Linked DNA regions of Catenulispora sp. GP43. The protein of the gene in region 1 interacts with the protein of each later gene in a pairwise test. Links are inferred from orthologs where the notes say so. Each region holds a gene or a part of one and is shown in the gene's direction. Other genes may lie near its edges.

What was found. The genes of interacting proteins can lie anywhere in the genome.
Region 2: the proteins of ABH926_RS16590 (region 1) and ABH926_RS18955 interact in binary tests that used the Escherichia coli proteins (3 or more experiments, as listed by UniProt). The link is inferred for Catenulispora sp. GP43 from one-to-one orthologs.
Region 3: the proteins of ABH926_RS16590 (region 1) and ABH926_RS35100 interact in binary tests that used the Escherichia coli proteins (3 or more experiments, as listed by UniProt). The link is inferred for Catenulispora sp. GP43 from one-to-one orthologs.

Annotation. Positions count from the first base shown.
Region 1 is NZ_JBGCCT010000007.1:171,378-177,244, forward strand. Bases 1,727-4,633 are described here. They hold ABH926_RS16590 ((2,3-dihydroxybenzoyl)adenylate synthase), read left to right. Parts: upstream 1,727-2,311; coding sequence 2,312-3,955; downstream 3,956-4,633. Other genes in these bases: ABH926_RS16585 (cytochrome P450), read left to right, coding at 1,727-2,278; ABH926_RS16595 (ParB/RepB/Spo0J family partition protein), read right to left, coding at 4,047-4,633. Also shown: ABH926_RS16580 (cytochrome P450), read left to right, coding at 1-1,058; more of ABH926_RS16585, read left to right, coding at 1,070-1,726; more of ABH926_RS16595, read right to left, coding at 4,634-5,300; ABH926_RS16600 (lantibiotic dehydratase), read left to right, coding at 5,602-5,867. UniProt on the Escherichia coli protein: Involved in the biosynthesis of the siderophore enterobactin (enterochelin), which is a macrocyclic trimeric lactone of N-(2,3-dihydroxybenzoyl)-serine.
Region 2 is NZ_JBGCCT010000008.1:315,855-320,326, reverse strand. Bases 1,481-4,472 are described here. They hold ABH926_RS18955 (isochorismatase family protein), read left to right. Parts: upstream 1,481-2,644; coding sequence 2,645-3,301; downstream 3,302-4,472. Other genes in these bases: ABH926_RS18950 (anthranilate synthase family protein), read left to right, coding at 3,298-4,472; ABH926_RS18960 (peptide ligase PGM1-related protein), read right to left, coding at 1,481-2,408. Also shown: ABH926_RS18970 (carbamoyltransferase C-terminal domain-containing protein), read right to left, coding at 1-146; ABH926_RS18965 (SDR family NAD(P)-dependent oxidoreductase), read right to left, coding at 188-1,006; more of ABH926_RS18960, read right to left, coding at 1,008-1,480. UniProt on the Escherichia coli protein: Involved in the biosynthesis of the siderophore enterobactin (enterochelin), which is a macrocyclic trimeric lactone of N-(2,3-dihydroxybenzoyl)-serine.
Region 3 is NZ_JBGCCT010000021.1:136,969-141,257, forward strand. The notes cover bases 1,481-4,289. They hold ABH926_RS35100 (SDR family NAD(P)-dependent oxidoreductase), read left to right. Parts: upstream 1,481-2,384; coding sequence 2,385-3,194; downstream 3,195-4,289. Other genes in these bases: ABH926_RS35090 (fibronectin type III domain-containing protein), read left to right, coding at 1,481-1,513; ABH926_RS35095 (NAD-dependent epimerase/dehydratase family protein), read left to right, coding at 1,510-2,316; ABH926_RS35105 (mannonate dehydratase), read left to right, coding at 3,204-4,235; ABH926_RS35110 (NUDIX hydrolase), read right to left, coding at 4,239-4,289. Also shown: more of ABH926_RS35090, read left to right, coding at 1-1,480. UniProt on the Escherichia coli protein: Involved in the biosynthesis of the siderophore enterobactin (enterochelin), which is a macrocyclic trimeric lactone of N-(2,3-dihydroxybenzoyl)-serine.

The DNA of each region.
Region 1 (5,867 bases):
ACAAGCGGCTGTCCGGCAACTTCTCCGAGGACCACCACCGCCCGACCATCGGCGCGGGCCCGGCCAGCGACTTCTTCCAGCGCGTCATCCTCAACCAGGACCCGCCTGACCACACCCGGCTGCGCCGCCTGATGGGCCGCGCGATCTCCCCGGGACTGGCCCGCGACCTGACCCCGGCGATCGTCCGCATCGTCGACGAGCTGCTGGCCCCGGCGATGGACGGCGCCCCCTTCGACGCCGTCACCGACCTCGCGCACCCGCTTCCGCTGCGGGTCCTGGGCGAGCTGGTCGGCATCGACGCCGGCGACCTGACCGAGGTCGGCCGGCGCGCCATCGACGTCGCCAAGGCCTTCGCCGCGGTCCTGGGCCCGGACGAACGCCAGGCCGCGCACGACTCGGTCCTGTGGCTGCGCGACTATCTCAGCACCCTGCTGAACGAGCGCCGTGCCGCGCCCGGCGGCCGCGACATGCTCTCCCGGCTGGCGGCGGCCCGCGACGGCACCGCCTTTGCTGACGGTACCGACCGCCTCACCGACGACGAGATCATCGAGAACGTCCTGTTCACCTTGTTCGCCGGCTACGAGACCACCATGAGCACCGTCGCCACCGGCTGCCAGGTGCTCTCCGAACTCCCCGACCAGCTGGCCAGGCTGCGCGAGGCTCCGGCGCTGGTGCCCTCGGCCGTCGAGGAGTTCCTCCGTTTCGACGCGCCGATCCAGGTCAAACTCCGGCACGCGCTGGTCCCGATTCCGTTCGGCGGCCGCGTCCTGCGGCCCGGGCGGATCGTCGTCCTGCTCCTGGGCTCGGCCAACCACGACGAGCGCCAGTTCGACGACCCGGCGCGCATCGACGTCGGCCGCCACCCGAACCCGCACCAGAGCTTCGGCGGCGGACACCACCGCTGCATCGGGGCCGCCCTGGCGCGCGCCGAGCTGTGCGCGGTCTTCGACCGGATCGGCCGGCTGGCCGCCTTGGAACCGGCCGGGCCGGCGGTGCGGCAGCTGCGGCCGGGCTTCCGGGCCTTCGCCAACGTGCCCCTGACCGTGGTGCCGGCGTAGGGAGACGCGTCATGAGCCAGATCCTCGCCCCGCGCTTCGATCCGCTCGATCCAGAAGTACAGCAGGATCCGTATCCGACCTACGCACGGCTGCGTGAGAGCGGCGCGCTGTGCCGTGGCGGTCCGGCGCAGTGGGTCGTCACGCGGTACGCCGACGTCATGGAGCTGGTCCGCGATCCCCGGCTGGGCAGCGAATACGACGCCGACTACCACCGCATCGCGCTGGGACCGGGGCCGCTGGCCGACTTCTTCGGACGGATCGTCCTCAACCGCGACCCGCCGGGCCACACAGTCCTGCGCCGGCTCATCGGACAGGCGTTCACGCCGCTGGCGGTGCGCGAACGCGGCGCGACGATCGCGGAGATCGTGGAGCGCGCGCTGGCCCCGGCTCGGGACGGTGCGCGGCTGGACGGCGTCGCGGATCTGGCGCACGTGCTGCCGATCCGGGTGCTGGCCGACTTCGTGGGCCTGGAACCCGGTTGCCTCGACGAGGTCCGGCCGCGGGCTCTGGCGCTGTCCCGGGCCTTCGCGACGTTCCTGCCCGAGGCCGACCGGCCCGCCGCACATGATGCGGTCAGCTGGCTGCGCACGCTGGTCGTCGACCTCTTCGAACGCCGCCGCCGCGCCCCGCGCGACGACCTCGTCTCGCGGCTGGTGTCGAGCCGGGTTTGCGGGCCCGGCGCGCCGGATTTCGACGATCTCGTCGACAACGTGGTCTTCCTGCTGTTCGCCGGCTTCGCCACTACCACCGACCTGCTGGCCACCGGCTGCGCGGCGCTGCTGGCGCACCCCGGGGAGCTGGTGCGGCTGCGTGCCGATCCGGCGCTGGTGCCCTCCGCGGTCGAGGAGTTCCTTCGTTATGACGCTCCCGTGCAGGTCAAGAGCCGTTTGACGCGGGAGCCGGTCGAGGTGGCCGGCCGCACGATCCGGGCCGGCCGCATCCTGGTCCTGCTGATCGGCTCGGCCAACCGGGACCCGGCCAGGTTCCCGGATCCGGACCGGCTCGATGTGGGGCGCGACCCCAATCCGCACTTGAGTTTCGGCGGCGGCGGTATCCACCATTGCGTGGGCGCGGCGCTGGCCCGGGCCGAGGCGGTCGCGGTGTTCGGGCGCCTGGTGCGCGGGTTCGCCGACGTGCGGCCCGACGGGCCGGCGATCCGCCGTCCCAGCCCCAGTTTTCGCGGCTACGCCAGCGTGCCGATGCTTCTGACCCCCGCGTAGCAGACTTCTTCCATTCCGCCAGGAGGCTTGACGATGCTGACCGGATGCGTACCCTGGCCGGCCGAGGATGCCGAGCGCTATCGCCGGCTCGGCTACTGGCGCGGGCAGGCGCTGGGCGACGTGCTGCGCGGCGCGGTGCCCGGCAACGAGGACCGGATCGCGCTGGTGTCCGGCCGCGAGGAGTGGACGTTCGCCGCCGTGGACACCGTGGCCGACCGGATGGCCGCCGGGCTGCGCGACCTCGGGCTGCGCCCGGGGGACCGGGTCGTGGTGCAGCTGCCGAACATCCCGGAGTTCCTGACGCTGTCGCTGGCGCTGTTCCGGCTGGGCGTGCTCCCGGTCTACGCGCTGCCGGCGCACCGGGCCAGCGAGATCGAGTACCTGTGTCAGATGTCTGACGCCGTCGCCTATGTCGTCCCGGGCCGGTATCGCGGCTTCGACTTCCGGAAGCTGGCCCGCGAGGTGCGCGAGCGGGTGCGCCTGGAGCACGTGATCGTGGCCGGCGAGCCCGAGGAGTTCCTCGCGCTGAGCGCCATCGAGGCGCCGGCCCGGGAACTGCCCGCGCCCGACTCCGGCGACGTGGCTTTCTTCCTGCTCTCCGGCGGCACGACCGGGCTGCCCAAGCTGATCCCGCGGACCCACGACGACTACGCCTACCAGCTGCGGGCCACCGCGCGGGGCCTTGGCGTGGGCTCTGAGAGCGCCTACCTGGCCGCGCTGCCGGTGGCGCACAACGCCGCGCTGGGCTGCCCGGGCGTGCTGGGCACCTACCTGGCCGGCGGCTTGACCGTGCTGGCCGGCGGGGCCGCGCCGGACGAGGCGTTCGGGCTGATCGCCCGGCACCGCGTGACTCTCACGACCCTGATGCCGCCGCTGGTGAAGCTGTGGCTGGACGCGGCGCCGCTGTTCGACGTGGACGTCTCCGGGGTGCTGCTGCAGATCGGCTCGGCGAAGCTGCCGCTGGAGGTGGCCCGCCGGATCCGCCCCGAGCTGGGCTGCGAGGTCACCCACTGGTTCGGCATGGCCGAGGGGCTGCTCACCTTCACCCGGCCCGGCGAACCCGACGACGTCGTCTTCCCCAGCACCGGCCGCCCGATGTGCGAGCACGACGAGGTGAAGGTGGTCGGCTCCGACGGGGCACCGGTCGCGCCGGGGGAGATCGGCGAGTTGGTGACCCGCGGCCCGTACACCATCCGCGGCTACTACCGCGCCGAGGACCACAACGCCCGCACCTTCACCCCCGAGGGCTGGTTCCACACCGGCGACCTGGTCCGCCTCACCCCGGCCGGCGACATGGTGGTCGAGGGACGCATCAAGGACGTGATCAACCGCGGCGGCGAGAAGGTCTCCCCGGCCGAGGTCGAGGACCACCTGCTGGCGCACCCAGGGGTGCGGGACGTGTCCGTGGTCGGCGTCGCGGACGAGGTGCTGGGGGAGAAGAGCTGCGCCTGGGTCATCGCCGCCGCCGCCGACGATGCCGACGCTGACGCCTCCCAAGCCGCGCCGACGCTGGCCGAGCTTCGCAGGTTCCTGCTGGCGCGCGGGGTGGCCGCGTTCAAGCTGCCGGACCAGGTGGCGTTCACCAAGGAGTTCCCGCACACGCGGGTGGGCAAGGTGAACAAGGCCGAGCTGGCGCGGCTCGCGGCCGAGCAGACGTCGGGCGTCGCAGCTTCCTGAATCGGAGACCTGAATCGGAGACCTGAATAAGCATCCTGAGCAAGAAACAGGGCCGGTCCTTTCAGGACCGGCCCTGCTCGCTACCGATCTCCTACTCCGGATCGCTCCGCAGCTGCTCGGCGACCTCGAGCCACTCCATCGCTATCGCGCACGCCAGATCCGCGACCATGAAGGCGCAGTGCGGCGGCAGCAGGTACACCACCGACTCCCAGCCGCCGGCGCCGCCGGCCCGGGTGTCGAGCCAGCGCAGCACCTCGCGGCCGGAGTCGGTGAAGCGGACCGAGGGGTCGCGGCGCAGGCTGCGCAGGACCGTGCCGCGGTCGCGGACCTGGCTCACGCGGCTGGAGGTCCAGCGGCGCAGGTGGCGCTCCAGGGTCATGGACTGCGGCCGCACCTCGACGTTGCGCTGTCCCGGGGGCAGCGGGTCCTCGCCGCGGCGCATGCGGTCGCGGACGTCGCGGGCGGTGCCGGGGGAGATGCCGGCCTCGGTGGCCACGTCGCGGACCGAGGCGTCGGGGCGGGCGGCGAACAGTTCGCTGGCGCGGCGGCGGCGGTCCGCGCCGTTCACCGGACGGGCCCGTCCGTCGCGGCCGATGCGGGCGGTCGGGGCCTCCGGCAGGTCGCCCTCGCGGCGCCGGATGCCGCTGACCGTCTTGGGCGACAGGCCGGTGACGTTCGCGATGGCCCGGTCCGACCACTGCGGGTGGGAGAGCAGGATGCGGGCCGCGGCGGCCTCGCGGTCGGCCAGGGACAGCGGCAGGCCGTGCGAGACGTTGGCCTCGACGGCCATCACGAACGCCGCGTCCGCCTCGGCGTCGCACATCCGGGCCTTGATCGTCTGCTCGCCGCGCAGCATCGCCGCGCGCAGCCGGTGCATCCCGTCGATCACGCGCAGGGTCCGCCGGTGCACCAGGATCGGGGGCAGTTCGGTGTAGGCCTCCACCAGGATCTGCACGTGCTGCGTGTCCTCGCCGGCCAGGCGGGGGGAGTCGGCCGGCAACAGGTCCTCGATCAGCAGCTCGACGAGGTCCTCGGAGCCCGCCGGCGCTGCCGGAGCCTGCGGGGTGGCCGGGATCGGAGCCGGGAGGTTGGCTGGCAGATTGGCCGGGAGATTGGCCGGGAGGTTGGCCGGATTGGGAGCCGGCTTCGTGTCGGGAGCCGCCGCCGCTGCCGTGGCCGCCTTCGCCACCGCGTTCGGGCACGGCACCGGGGGTGCGGGCTGCCAGCCGGTGAACGCCGATAAGTCGCCCGGACGATCTCCAGGGGGTTTGGGGGAATCCAGGACGTCGCCGTCGAACCAGTGCACGGTGTCGCTCAGGATCGCGATTTCACTGAGTCGTGCCATGGGCGGCGGGTTCCTTTCTCGACGACGGCGTGGAGATCGGCACACATATGCGAGGTCTGACCCGGCCAGCATCATCGGCCCGCCTGGTCACGGTCAAGATGAGTTAATCGTGGTTGAGACGGATATGGTACATATCCCGTCCGGCACCGGATAATCCTCGGCGGAAGCCGGCCGCACCGCCGCTGGTGAGCGCGTCGCCCAGCCGCAGGCCGGAAGCGCATCCGTATGAGGACTGAAGGGGAAACCCTGATACCGCTACCCGGGACGTTCACCGTCCCGATGAGGAGGCGACACGAATCCGATGGCCGATATTTCGTCAATCTCTGACGAACTCCTGCCACTGCCCGGCGGCCCGCTGCGAGTCTGGCCCGCCGCCGTCCTGCGCGGCGCCGGCTTCCCGGTCGGCGCCCTGGTGGCGCTCGGGGACCCGGACCACGCCGCGGCCGTCGACGCCGGGACCGCCGACGGCGCCGCGACCGCGGCGGCCCAGGCCCGTCAGCACGCACTGCTGGTCGCCGCCGCCGCGCGGCCCGATCTGCAGACCGCGATCGCGTGGCAGAACCCTGA
Region 2 (4,472 bases), on another replicon or contig:
TCCAGGGCCCGCGCCACGACCTCGGCGGTCAGGCGGTCGAAGCGGGGGAAGTTGTCCTTCTCCGCCTCCAGCGAGAACAGCAGACGGCCGTCGTCGAGCGCCGCCACGGCACCGTCATGGCCTTCCTTGAACGACAGGATGAGCATCGGCTATCTCCTTGTCGGATGAGGGGTCGGCCGAGCCGCCCTCAGGCGCTCAGCCCTCCGTCGACCACCAGGTCGTGGCCGACGACGTAGGAGGCCTCGTCGGAGACCAGCCAGCGCACGGCGGCGGCGATCTCGGCGGGGTCGGCCAGCCGGCCGATCGGGACGGTGCGGGCCACGCGCGCGTCGCGTTCGGCCGGGCTCTCGGCCTCCCACCGGGCCATCGCGGTGTCGGTGGGGCCGGGGCTGACGGCGTTGATCCGGATGCCGGCGCCGGCGCACTCGCGGGCCGCGGTCCGGGTCAGGATGCTCAGCGCGGCCTTGCTGGCCGCGTACACGCCCTGGTTCTCCTCGCGCATCGGGATGCCGATGCGGGAGACCACGTTGACCACCGCTCCCCCGCCGCCGCGGCGCATGAGGTCGATCTCCTGCTGCAGGCACAGCCACACGCCGGTGAGGTTCACGCCGAGCACGGCGTCCCATTCGGCGCGCGGGGTCTGCTCGACCGGGCCCCAGGCGGGCCGGCCGGCGTTGTTCACCGCGATGTCCAGCCGGCCGTGCTCGTGCTCGATCGCGGCGAACAGCGCCCGCACGGCGCCGGCGTCGGTGACGTCCGCGATGTGTGCCTGGGCGCCGGCCGGCACGACCGGCGCCCAGGTTTGGCCGCCCACAAGCGACTCGCCGCCCCACACAGCGGTCGCCTCGTCGGCCAGCTCAACGGTCCGCTCCAGCGTCGCGGCGGTCCGGCCGGCCACGATCACCCGGGCTCCGGCGGCGGCCAGCGCGACCGCCACGGCCCGGCCGATGCCCGAGCCCCCTCCGGTGACCAGGGCCGTCCGGCCGGCCAGTCCGTCCGCGCGCATGTCAGACCTCTGTTTCGTTCGGGGCGCCGTCCGGAGCGCCGTTCAGGGCGCCGTTCAGGGCACCGTCCGGGCCACCGTCCAGGCCGAAGGCGGCCAGGGCGCGCCGCTCCAGCTCGCCGGCGTGCCCGTGGTCCCGGCCGACGACCAGGAACTGGCCGGTCGGGCCGTCCGGGGCGTCGTCGTCGCCGGGCAGCAGGATCCCGGTGCGCTCATCCGGGTCGAAGGCCAGGCCGTGCTTGTCCAGCAGGGCCTCGGCCTCGGTGAAGGAAGGCCAGGGCACCCGATTACGGGAGATCAGGACCCTGGCGGTCAGGTAGTCCTCGCCGACCGCGCGGCGGGCGAGGGCGTCGAGGTGGGTGGATCCGGCGACCCGGCCGTTGACCTCGTTGAACAGCACGCGCCCGGCCGGGGTGACGATCGCGTCCAGGCCGGCGTAGCCGCGGTAGCCGACGGCGCGCAGCGCCTGCGCGACGCGGGTGGCCCCGGCGACGAACTCCGCCAGGTCCGGCACCTCCTCTGGTGGCGGCGGCAGCACCAGGCCGTGCATGATCGGTTCCATCCGCACCTGGCCGTAGTCCAGGACCGAGACGGCCTCGGCGGTCACGCGGAACTCGATGTAGAGCTGGCCGCAGTCGTGGATGTAGTGCTCGACGACGACCGGCCGGGAGCCGCCGTAGGAGTAGCGCGGCCAGGAGCGGACCAGGTGCGCGGCCAGTGCGGCCCGGTCCGGGACCACGACGGTGTTGGTGGCCCCGACGCCGGTCACGCCCTCGGCGGGCACCAGGAGCTCGTTGCCGTAGCCGCCGCCGTGCAGGTCCTGCTTGACGATCACGGACTGCCCGCCGGCCAGCAGCGGCCATGCGAACTCCTCGGCCTCGGCCGGCTCGACGCAGACCTTGCCGTCGGGGATCGGGACGGCGTTCCCGGCGGCGACCGCCCGGAACGCCGCCTTACTGTTGACCAGCTCGCCGCCTCGCTCAGCGAGGAACGCCACCCCGCCGAACGGCCCGTCCAGCCCGGTTTCCCGGGCCAGGCGGAGGACCGCCGCGCCGAGGTGGAACGGGAAGACCCGGTCCACCCCCCGCTCTGCGATCAGCGTCCGGAGACCCGCCACGAACTCCGGGGCGGCGAGCCGGTCGTCATAGAGCAGCTCCGCACCCTGGCGGCCCGGCTGCGGGACCACGATGAGCGGCTCGCCCTCCGCCAATCCGTTGACCCGCCGAACGTATGCCAGGAACCCCTCGCCGGGGCGCGACGGCAGGACCAGAACATCACCGTCCTGTGCGAACCACACCATGCGGTGCGAGATCACGGACAGGAACCGCCGGTACTCCGACGGCAGGGCGCCTTCGCCCTCGGCGGTCTCCTCGGTGAGCTGGTTGCCGATGATGAGCTGACTCATGAGCATCAGCCTCGCCAACGCGGCGGCGGCCGACAACTGCCCGTTGGGGTAGGCACGGCGCCGCGCCCGCTCCGGGTGGGCAGTGCTTGATCACCTACCCGAACGGGTGGGTGTGAGGGCCCTGCGATCTTCCTTAGAGTCCTGAGACGGAAGAAGGGTGCAGGTGGTCCAGACCATTGGCAGACCACTGACAGACCACTGGCGCACCCCGGGTCGCGTCGGAGGGGGATCAGCGAGTGACCGCGTCCGGAATCGATCCCATCGAGCCCTATCCGGTACCCACCGAGAGCGAGCTGCCCGTGCAACGCGCCGCGTGGAGCGCCGATCCGGGCCGTGCCGTGTTGTTGATCCATGACATGCAGGAGTACTTCCTGCGGTTCTTCCCGGCCGGGCGGGAGCCGCTGGAGACGGTGCTGAGGAACGCCGTCCGGCTGCGCGAGGCGTGTGCGGATCTGGGGGTCCCCGTGGTCTACACCGCGCAGCCCGGGGCGATGAGCCCGCGCCAGCGCGGGCTGCTGGCCGAGCTGTGGGGCCCGGGCATGGGCGCCGTGGAGGCCGACCGCGCGATCGTGCCCGAGCTCGCGCCGAAGCCCGGCGACCGGGTCCTGACGAAGTGGCGCTACAGCGCCTTCCACCGCACGCCGCTGGCCGACGTGCTCTGGCAGACCGGGCGCGACCAGCTGATCGTGTGCGGGGTCTTCGCCCACATCGGGTGCCTGACCAGCTGCGTGGACGCCTTCAGCCGGGACGTGCAGGCGTTCCTGGCCGCCGACGCCGTCGCCGATTTCAGCGCCGAGAAGCACCGTCTGGCGCTGGCGATGGCGGCCGAGTCCTGTGCGGCCACGCCCACCACGGACCGGTTACTGCGAGCGCTCGCGGAGGCGGCCCGATGAGCGCGCCGACGGATCGCCTGAGCGATTGCCTGAGGGATTGTCTGAGGCCTGACGCGCCGCCGTTCGCGCTGCTGTACCGGCCCGAGCGCCACAGCGACGGCGGGGCGAAGGTGGAGCTGCTGACCGGCGACCTGGTGGGCGCCAAGACCTTGCTGGTCTTGCCCTCGACGCCCGGCGCCTGCGCGGCCGGCGACAGCGATGGCGATGGCGCGCGCCACGATCTGCTGGCCGTGATCCCGTTCCGGCAGATCGCCGAGCGCGGGTTCGCGGTCGCCGACGACGGCGCGGAGCTGGTGGCGCTGCGGGTGCGGCACGCGGAGGCGATCGACCGGGACGCGGTCATCGCGGCGCTGCCGGCGGCGGACATCCGGCTCGACGAGGTCGGGTTCGACGTCAGCGACGAGGACTACAGCAAGTGCGTGCGGCTCGTGCAGGACCAGGAGATCGGCCGGGGTGAGGGGTCGAACTTCGTCGTGCCGCGCACGTATGTGGCCTGCGTGCAGGACTACTCGCGGGTTAAAGCTGCGGCGCTGTTCCGGAACCTGCTGACCTCCGAGACCGGCGCGTACTGGACGTTCCTGGTGCACCTGGGCGAGGACACGTTCGTCGGCGCCAGCCCGGAGCGGCAGGTGTCGGTGGACGACGGCGTGGCGGTGATGAACCCGATCAGCGGCACGCACGTGTTCGGCCCCGCGGGCCCGGACCGGCAGGCGGTGGCGGCGTTCCTGGACGACCGCAAGGAGACCGAGGAACTGGCCATGGTCCTGGAGGAGGAGCTGAAGATGATGGCCGAGGTCTGCGACGGCGGCGGCCGCGCGCTCGGCCCGTTCCTGAAGCCGATGGGGCACCTGGCACACACCGAGTACCTGATCGAGGGCGCGACCACCCTGCCGACCCGCGAGGTGCTCCGGCGGACCCTGTTCTCCCCGGCCGTGACCGGCAGCCCGCTGGCGAGCGCGTTCCGCGTGATCGCCCGCCGCGAGAAGCAGGGCCGCGGGTACTACGGCGGCGTGGTGGCGCTGTTCGGCGCGGACAAGGCGGGCCGGCCGACGCTGGACTCCTCGATCCTGATCCGCACGGCGCGGATCACGCGCGCCGGCGTGCTGTCCCTGACGGTCGGCTCGACGGTGGTCCGGCACTCCGACCCCGACGCCGAGGCCGCCGAGACCGT
Region 3 (4,289 bases), on another replicon or contig:
GGACGGCGGGTTCCGCGCGATCGGGCAGAACGTGCTGGAGCGCCCCTTCTACGACCTGGGCTGGGCCCAGTACGCGGAGATCGTGCCGCATCCCGAGGGACCGGTCGCGCGGGAGTACATCAGTCGCAGTGTCCTGTTGATGGGCTCGGACTACATCGTGGTCCACGACGCCTTCGCGCCGAAGCAGCGCATGGTCTGGACCTGGTCCACGCTGGCCGCCGCGACCGGCCACGACGCGAACAGCTTCGCCGAACTCCCGGACCGGATGCCGGCCGTCCACATGCTCAGCGCCGTGCCGTTCGTCGACGAGATCCGCACCTCCACCTCGCAGATCCGGCGCTGGGAGGGCTCCGACACCGACGTGCTGGCGGTGGTCAGCCACCGCGGCGACGTGGCCGCCGACGCCCGGCCCTGGGGCGCCAGGATCCGCGGCCCGCACGGCGTGGACCACGTGTTCCGCGCCGGCCGGGACCCGGTCGGCCTCGACCACACCGCGGACGGTCTGCGCTTCGCCGGCACCGTCGGCGCCATCCGGGTCGGCGACGACGGCCGCACCCGGCTGGCGCTGGTCCACGGGAGCGCGATCGGGGCCGGCGACGTGCTGCTCACCACGGACGACCCGGATCTGGGCGTCAGCCTGGAGTTCGAGGATCCGGCGCACATCACAGGGGCCTACTTCACTCGCAAGGAGACCACCGCGAAGCTGCGTATCGCCTCCGGGCTCGGCTCCGGAACGCTATTCGTCGACGGTGTCACGCCGATGATGACCCGGCTGGACGACACCGAATTGCTGGTCTCGCTGCCGGCCGGACGGCATCGGTTGGAGTTCACCCACCGGCTGCCGCGTCCTTCGGCGCCGCGTGTGCTGCGGACCGCGAACAGCAGCACCAGTGCTGTCATCGAGTTCGAACACGTCCAGGCGGCGGAGTCCTACGTGATCCAGGTGTCGAAGGACGGCGGGACGCTTTGGGAGACCGCCGGTTCGGCTCGGCAGAGTCCCTTCACGCTGCACAAGCTCGCCACCGGCACGAAGTACCACGTGCGGGTCGTGGCCGCCAACGCGGACCAGGTCAGCGAGCCCGGTCCGGACTATCCGGTCCACGTCGACACCAAGCGGCCACCGTCCCCGGACGGTCTGCGTCTGCGCCTCGGCGCCGGTCACGTGGACGTTTCCTGGGGTGAAGTCCTTGGTGCATCGCGATACCGCTTGTACCGTCGGGTGAAGGGCGATCTCGGCTATCGGGAGGTGTTCTCAGGGCTGGCGTTCGAGTACCGGGACACCGAACCGGCCTCGGACCGCGTCTACGAATACGCCGTCGCCGCCGAGAACGGCAACGGCATCGGTCCGGAATCCACGCCGATCGACACGGACGCCGCCAGCTGGCGCTTCTGGGAGCCGCCGGTCGGTGCCGGTGGGCACGAGCCCGGCTTCCGCCGCCGCCACACGTACAACCAGCCTCCCTACACGCCGGACCCGATCGTCCCCGATACCTATGGGGAGGCGTTGTCATGACCGAACGGATCCTGATCACCGGCGCGGCGGGACGCATCGGCACAGCTCTGCGGCCGCTGCTCGCGCGACCGGGCCGGATATTGCGGCTCCTGGACATCAACCCGGTGGAACCCGGCCAGGACGACGCGGAGATCGTCACCGCCTCCTTCAACGACCCGGACGCGATCGACGGGGCGTGCAAGGGTGTGGACGCCGTCGTGCACCTCGGAGGGAAGCCCGGCGAGGGCCCGTGGGAAGAGCTGGCCGAGGTGAATGTCGAGGGTACCCGCCAAGTGCTGGAAGCCGCGGTACGGCAGGGGGTACCGCGGATCGTCCTGGCCTCGAGCATCCATGCCGCCGGCTTCTGGACCCGGGACGACGTCGGGCCGGACGGTTCCCTCCCGGCCGGTGTGGCTCCGCGCCCGGACACCCTTTACGGCGTGAGCAAGGCGGCGGTGGAGGCGTTGGGGAGCCTGTACCACTCGCGCTTCGGCATCGATGTCAGCTGTCTGCGATTGGGCGCGTACCGGTCCGAGCCGTTGTCCACCGTGGACCTCACGGTCTGGATCTCCCACGGGGACGGCGCGCGCCTGGTCGAGGCGTGTCTGGCCGTGCCGGCCCCGGCCGCCTTCCGGGTGCTGTGGGGCATCTCGGCAAACGCCCGGGGCTGGTTCTCCCTCGCCGAGGGCGAGGCGATCGGCTACCGGCCCGAGGACGACGCCGAGCGCTTCGCGGCCGGCATCGCCGGTCTCGAGCGCTTCGACTGGTCCGACCCGGTCCTGCACCGGGTCGGCGGCGGTTTCTGCGCCATGCCGCTGGGTTGATCGGGACGCCCGCGGCTTGTTGATCCCCCTCGGCGCTCGTCCGAGGGGACCTGGAAAGGACGAACGCAGTGAAAGAGCACGCGGGGCGGGTCGCCCTGGTCACGGGAGGGGCGAGCGGGATCGGCCGGGCCACGGCCGAACTGCTCGCCGCCGCCGGGGCCGCGGTGGCGGTCAACGGGCTGCGGGAGGGTGACGCGGCCGAGACCGTCGAGGCGATCGCCGCGGCCGGCGGCCGGGCCGTCCCGGTGATCGCAGACGTCTGCGACGCCTCGGCGGTCGAGCGCGCGGTGCAGACCGCCGTCGACGCCTTCGGCCGGCTGGACGTGCTGGTCACCTCGGCGGGCATCCAGCGCTACGGGACCGTGGCCGACACCGAGGAGAAGACCTGGGACGAGGTGTTCGCGGTCAACGTCAAGGGCGTGTTCCTGGCCGCGCGTGCCGCACTGCCGCATCTGCGGCGCTCGGGGGACGGCGCGATCGTCGTGGTGTCGTCGGTGCAGGCGGTGGCGACGCAGGCGAACGTCGCGGCGTACACCGCCGGCAAGGGCGCGCTGGGCGCTCTGGTGCGGTCCATGGCGATCGACGAGGCGCCGTACGGAGTGCGGGTGAACGCCGTGTGCCCGGGCTCGGTGGACACCCCGATGCTGCGGCGCTCGGCGCGGCTGTTCAGCGACGGCACGCAGGAGGGGGTCGATGCCCTGCTGGGCCAGTGGGGGCGTGCGCATCCGCTGGGCCGGATCGCGCAACCGGCGGAGGTCGCGGAGGTGGTGGCGTTCCTGGCCGGGCGCCGGTCCGCGTTCGTGACCGGCGCCGATATCCGGGTGGACGGCGGCCTGCTGGCCTCGCTGGCGGTCGCCCTGCCGGAAGACGGGGAGTGAGTGACGCCGATGCGGGTGGCTCTGGGGCATGTCGACGAGTACGACGAGCGGACAGCGATGTTCGCGCATCAGCTGGGTTTGCAGAGCGTGCAGCTTCATACGCCGAGCAATCTCGTTGGCGCTGAAGGGTTCTGGTCGGAGGCGGAGCTGCGGGCCTTGCGAGAGCGGATCGAGGGTGACGGGCTGCGGCTGGAAGGGCTGGAGAACGTTCCGGCCGCGCACTTCGCGCTGATTCAGCGTGGGGCCGCGGGGCGGGACGAGCAGATCGAGAACTACCGGCGGACGGTTCGGAACATGGGTGCCGCCGGGATCCCGGTGCTCGGGCATCACTGGATGCCGACCTATGTGTGGCGGACGTCGATGGAGGCGGTGGGGCGCGGGGGCGCGCACGTCTCGTCGTTCGATCTGGCCGATGCCGCGGCGGGGAACGCTTTAGCGGCGTACAAGCTGACGCCGGAGGAGCCGATCGATCCGCCGCTGAGTGCCGAGGACATGTGGGCGAACTACCAGTACTTCCTGGACGCGGTCTTGCCGGTCGCGGAGGAGGTGGGGGTACGGCTGAGTCTGCACCCTGATGATCCGCCGGTCGCCGAGCCGCTGGGCGGCGCGGCACGGATCTTCACTTCGCCGACGGCGCTCGCCGAGGCGCGGGACCGCGCGCATGGCAGCCGTGCCTGGGGCCTGACGCTGTGCACCGGGACGGTTTCGGCGATGGCGGGGGCGGCCAACGTCACGGAGGTCATCGATTTGCTGGGGCCAAGTGGGCACATCGCGTACGTGCACTTCCGGGATGTGCGCGGGACGGTGCCGACGTTCGCGGAGTGCTTCCTCGGCGAGGGCAACTTCCATCCGCCGAGCATTCTGCGGCGGCTGCACAAGGTCGGGTTCGACGGTTTCGCCATCGACGACCACGTGCCGGCCCTGGTCGGGGATGCGGCGACGTGGGGTGACACGTCTTCGGAGGCCTATTGCAGCCGGGGACGCGCCCACGAACTGGGGTACATCTCAGGGATCGTGGACGCACTCGGCATCGGCGGCTGAGGATCAATCCTCGTCGTACACCTCCGGCTCCGCCTTGTCCCACGCGGCCTCGAA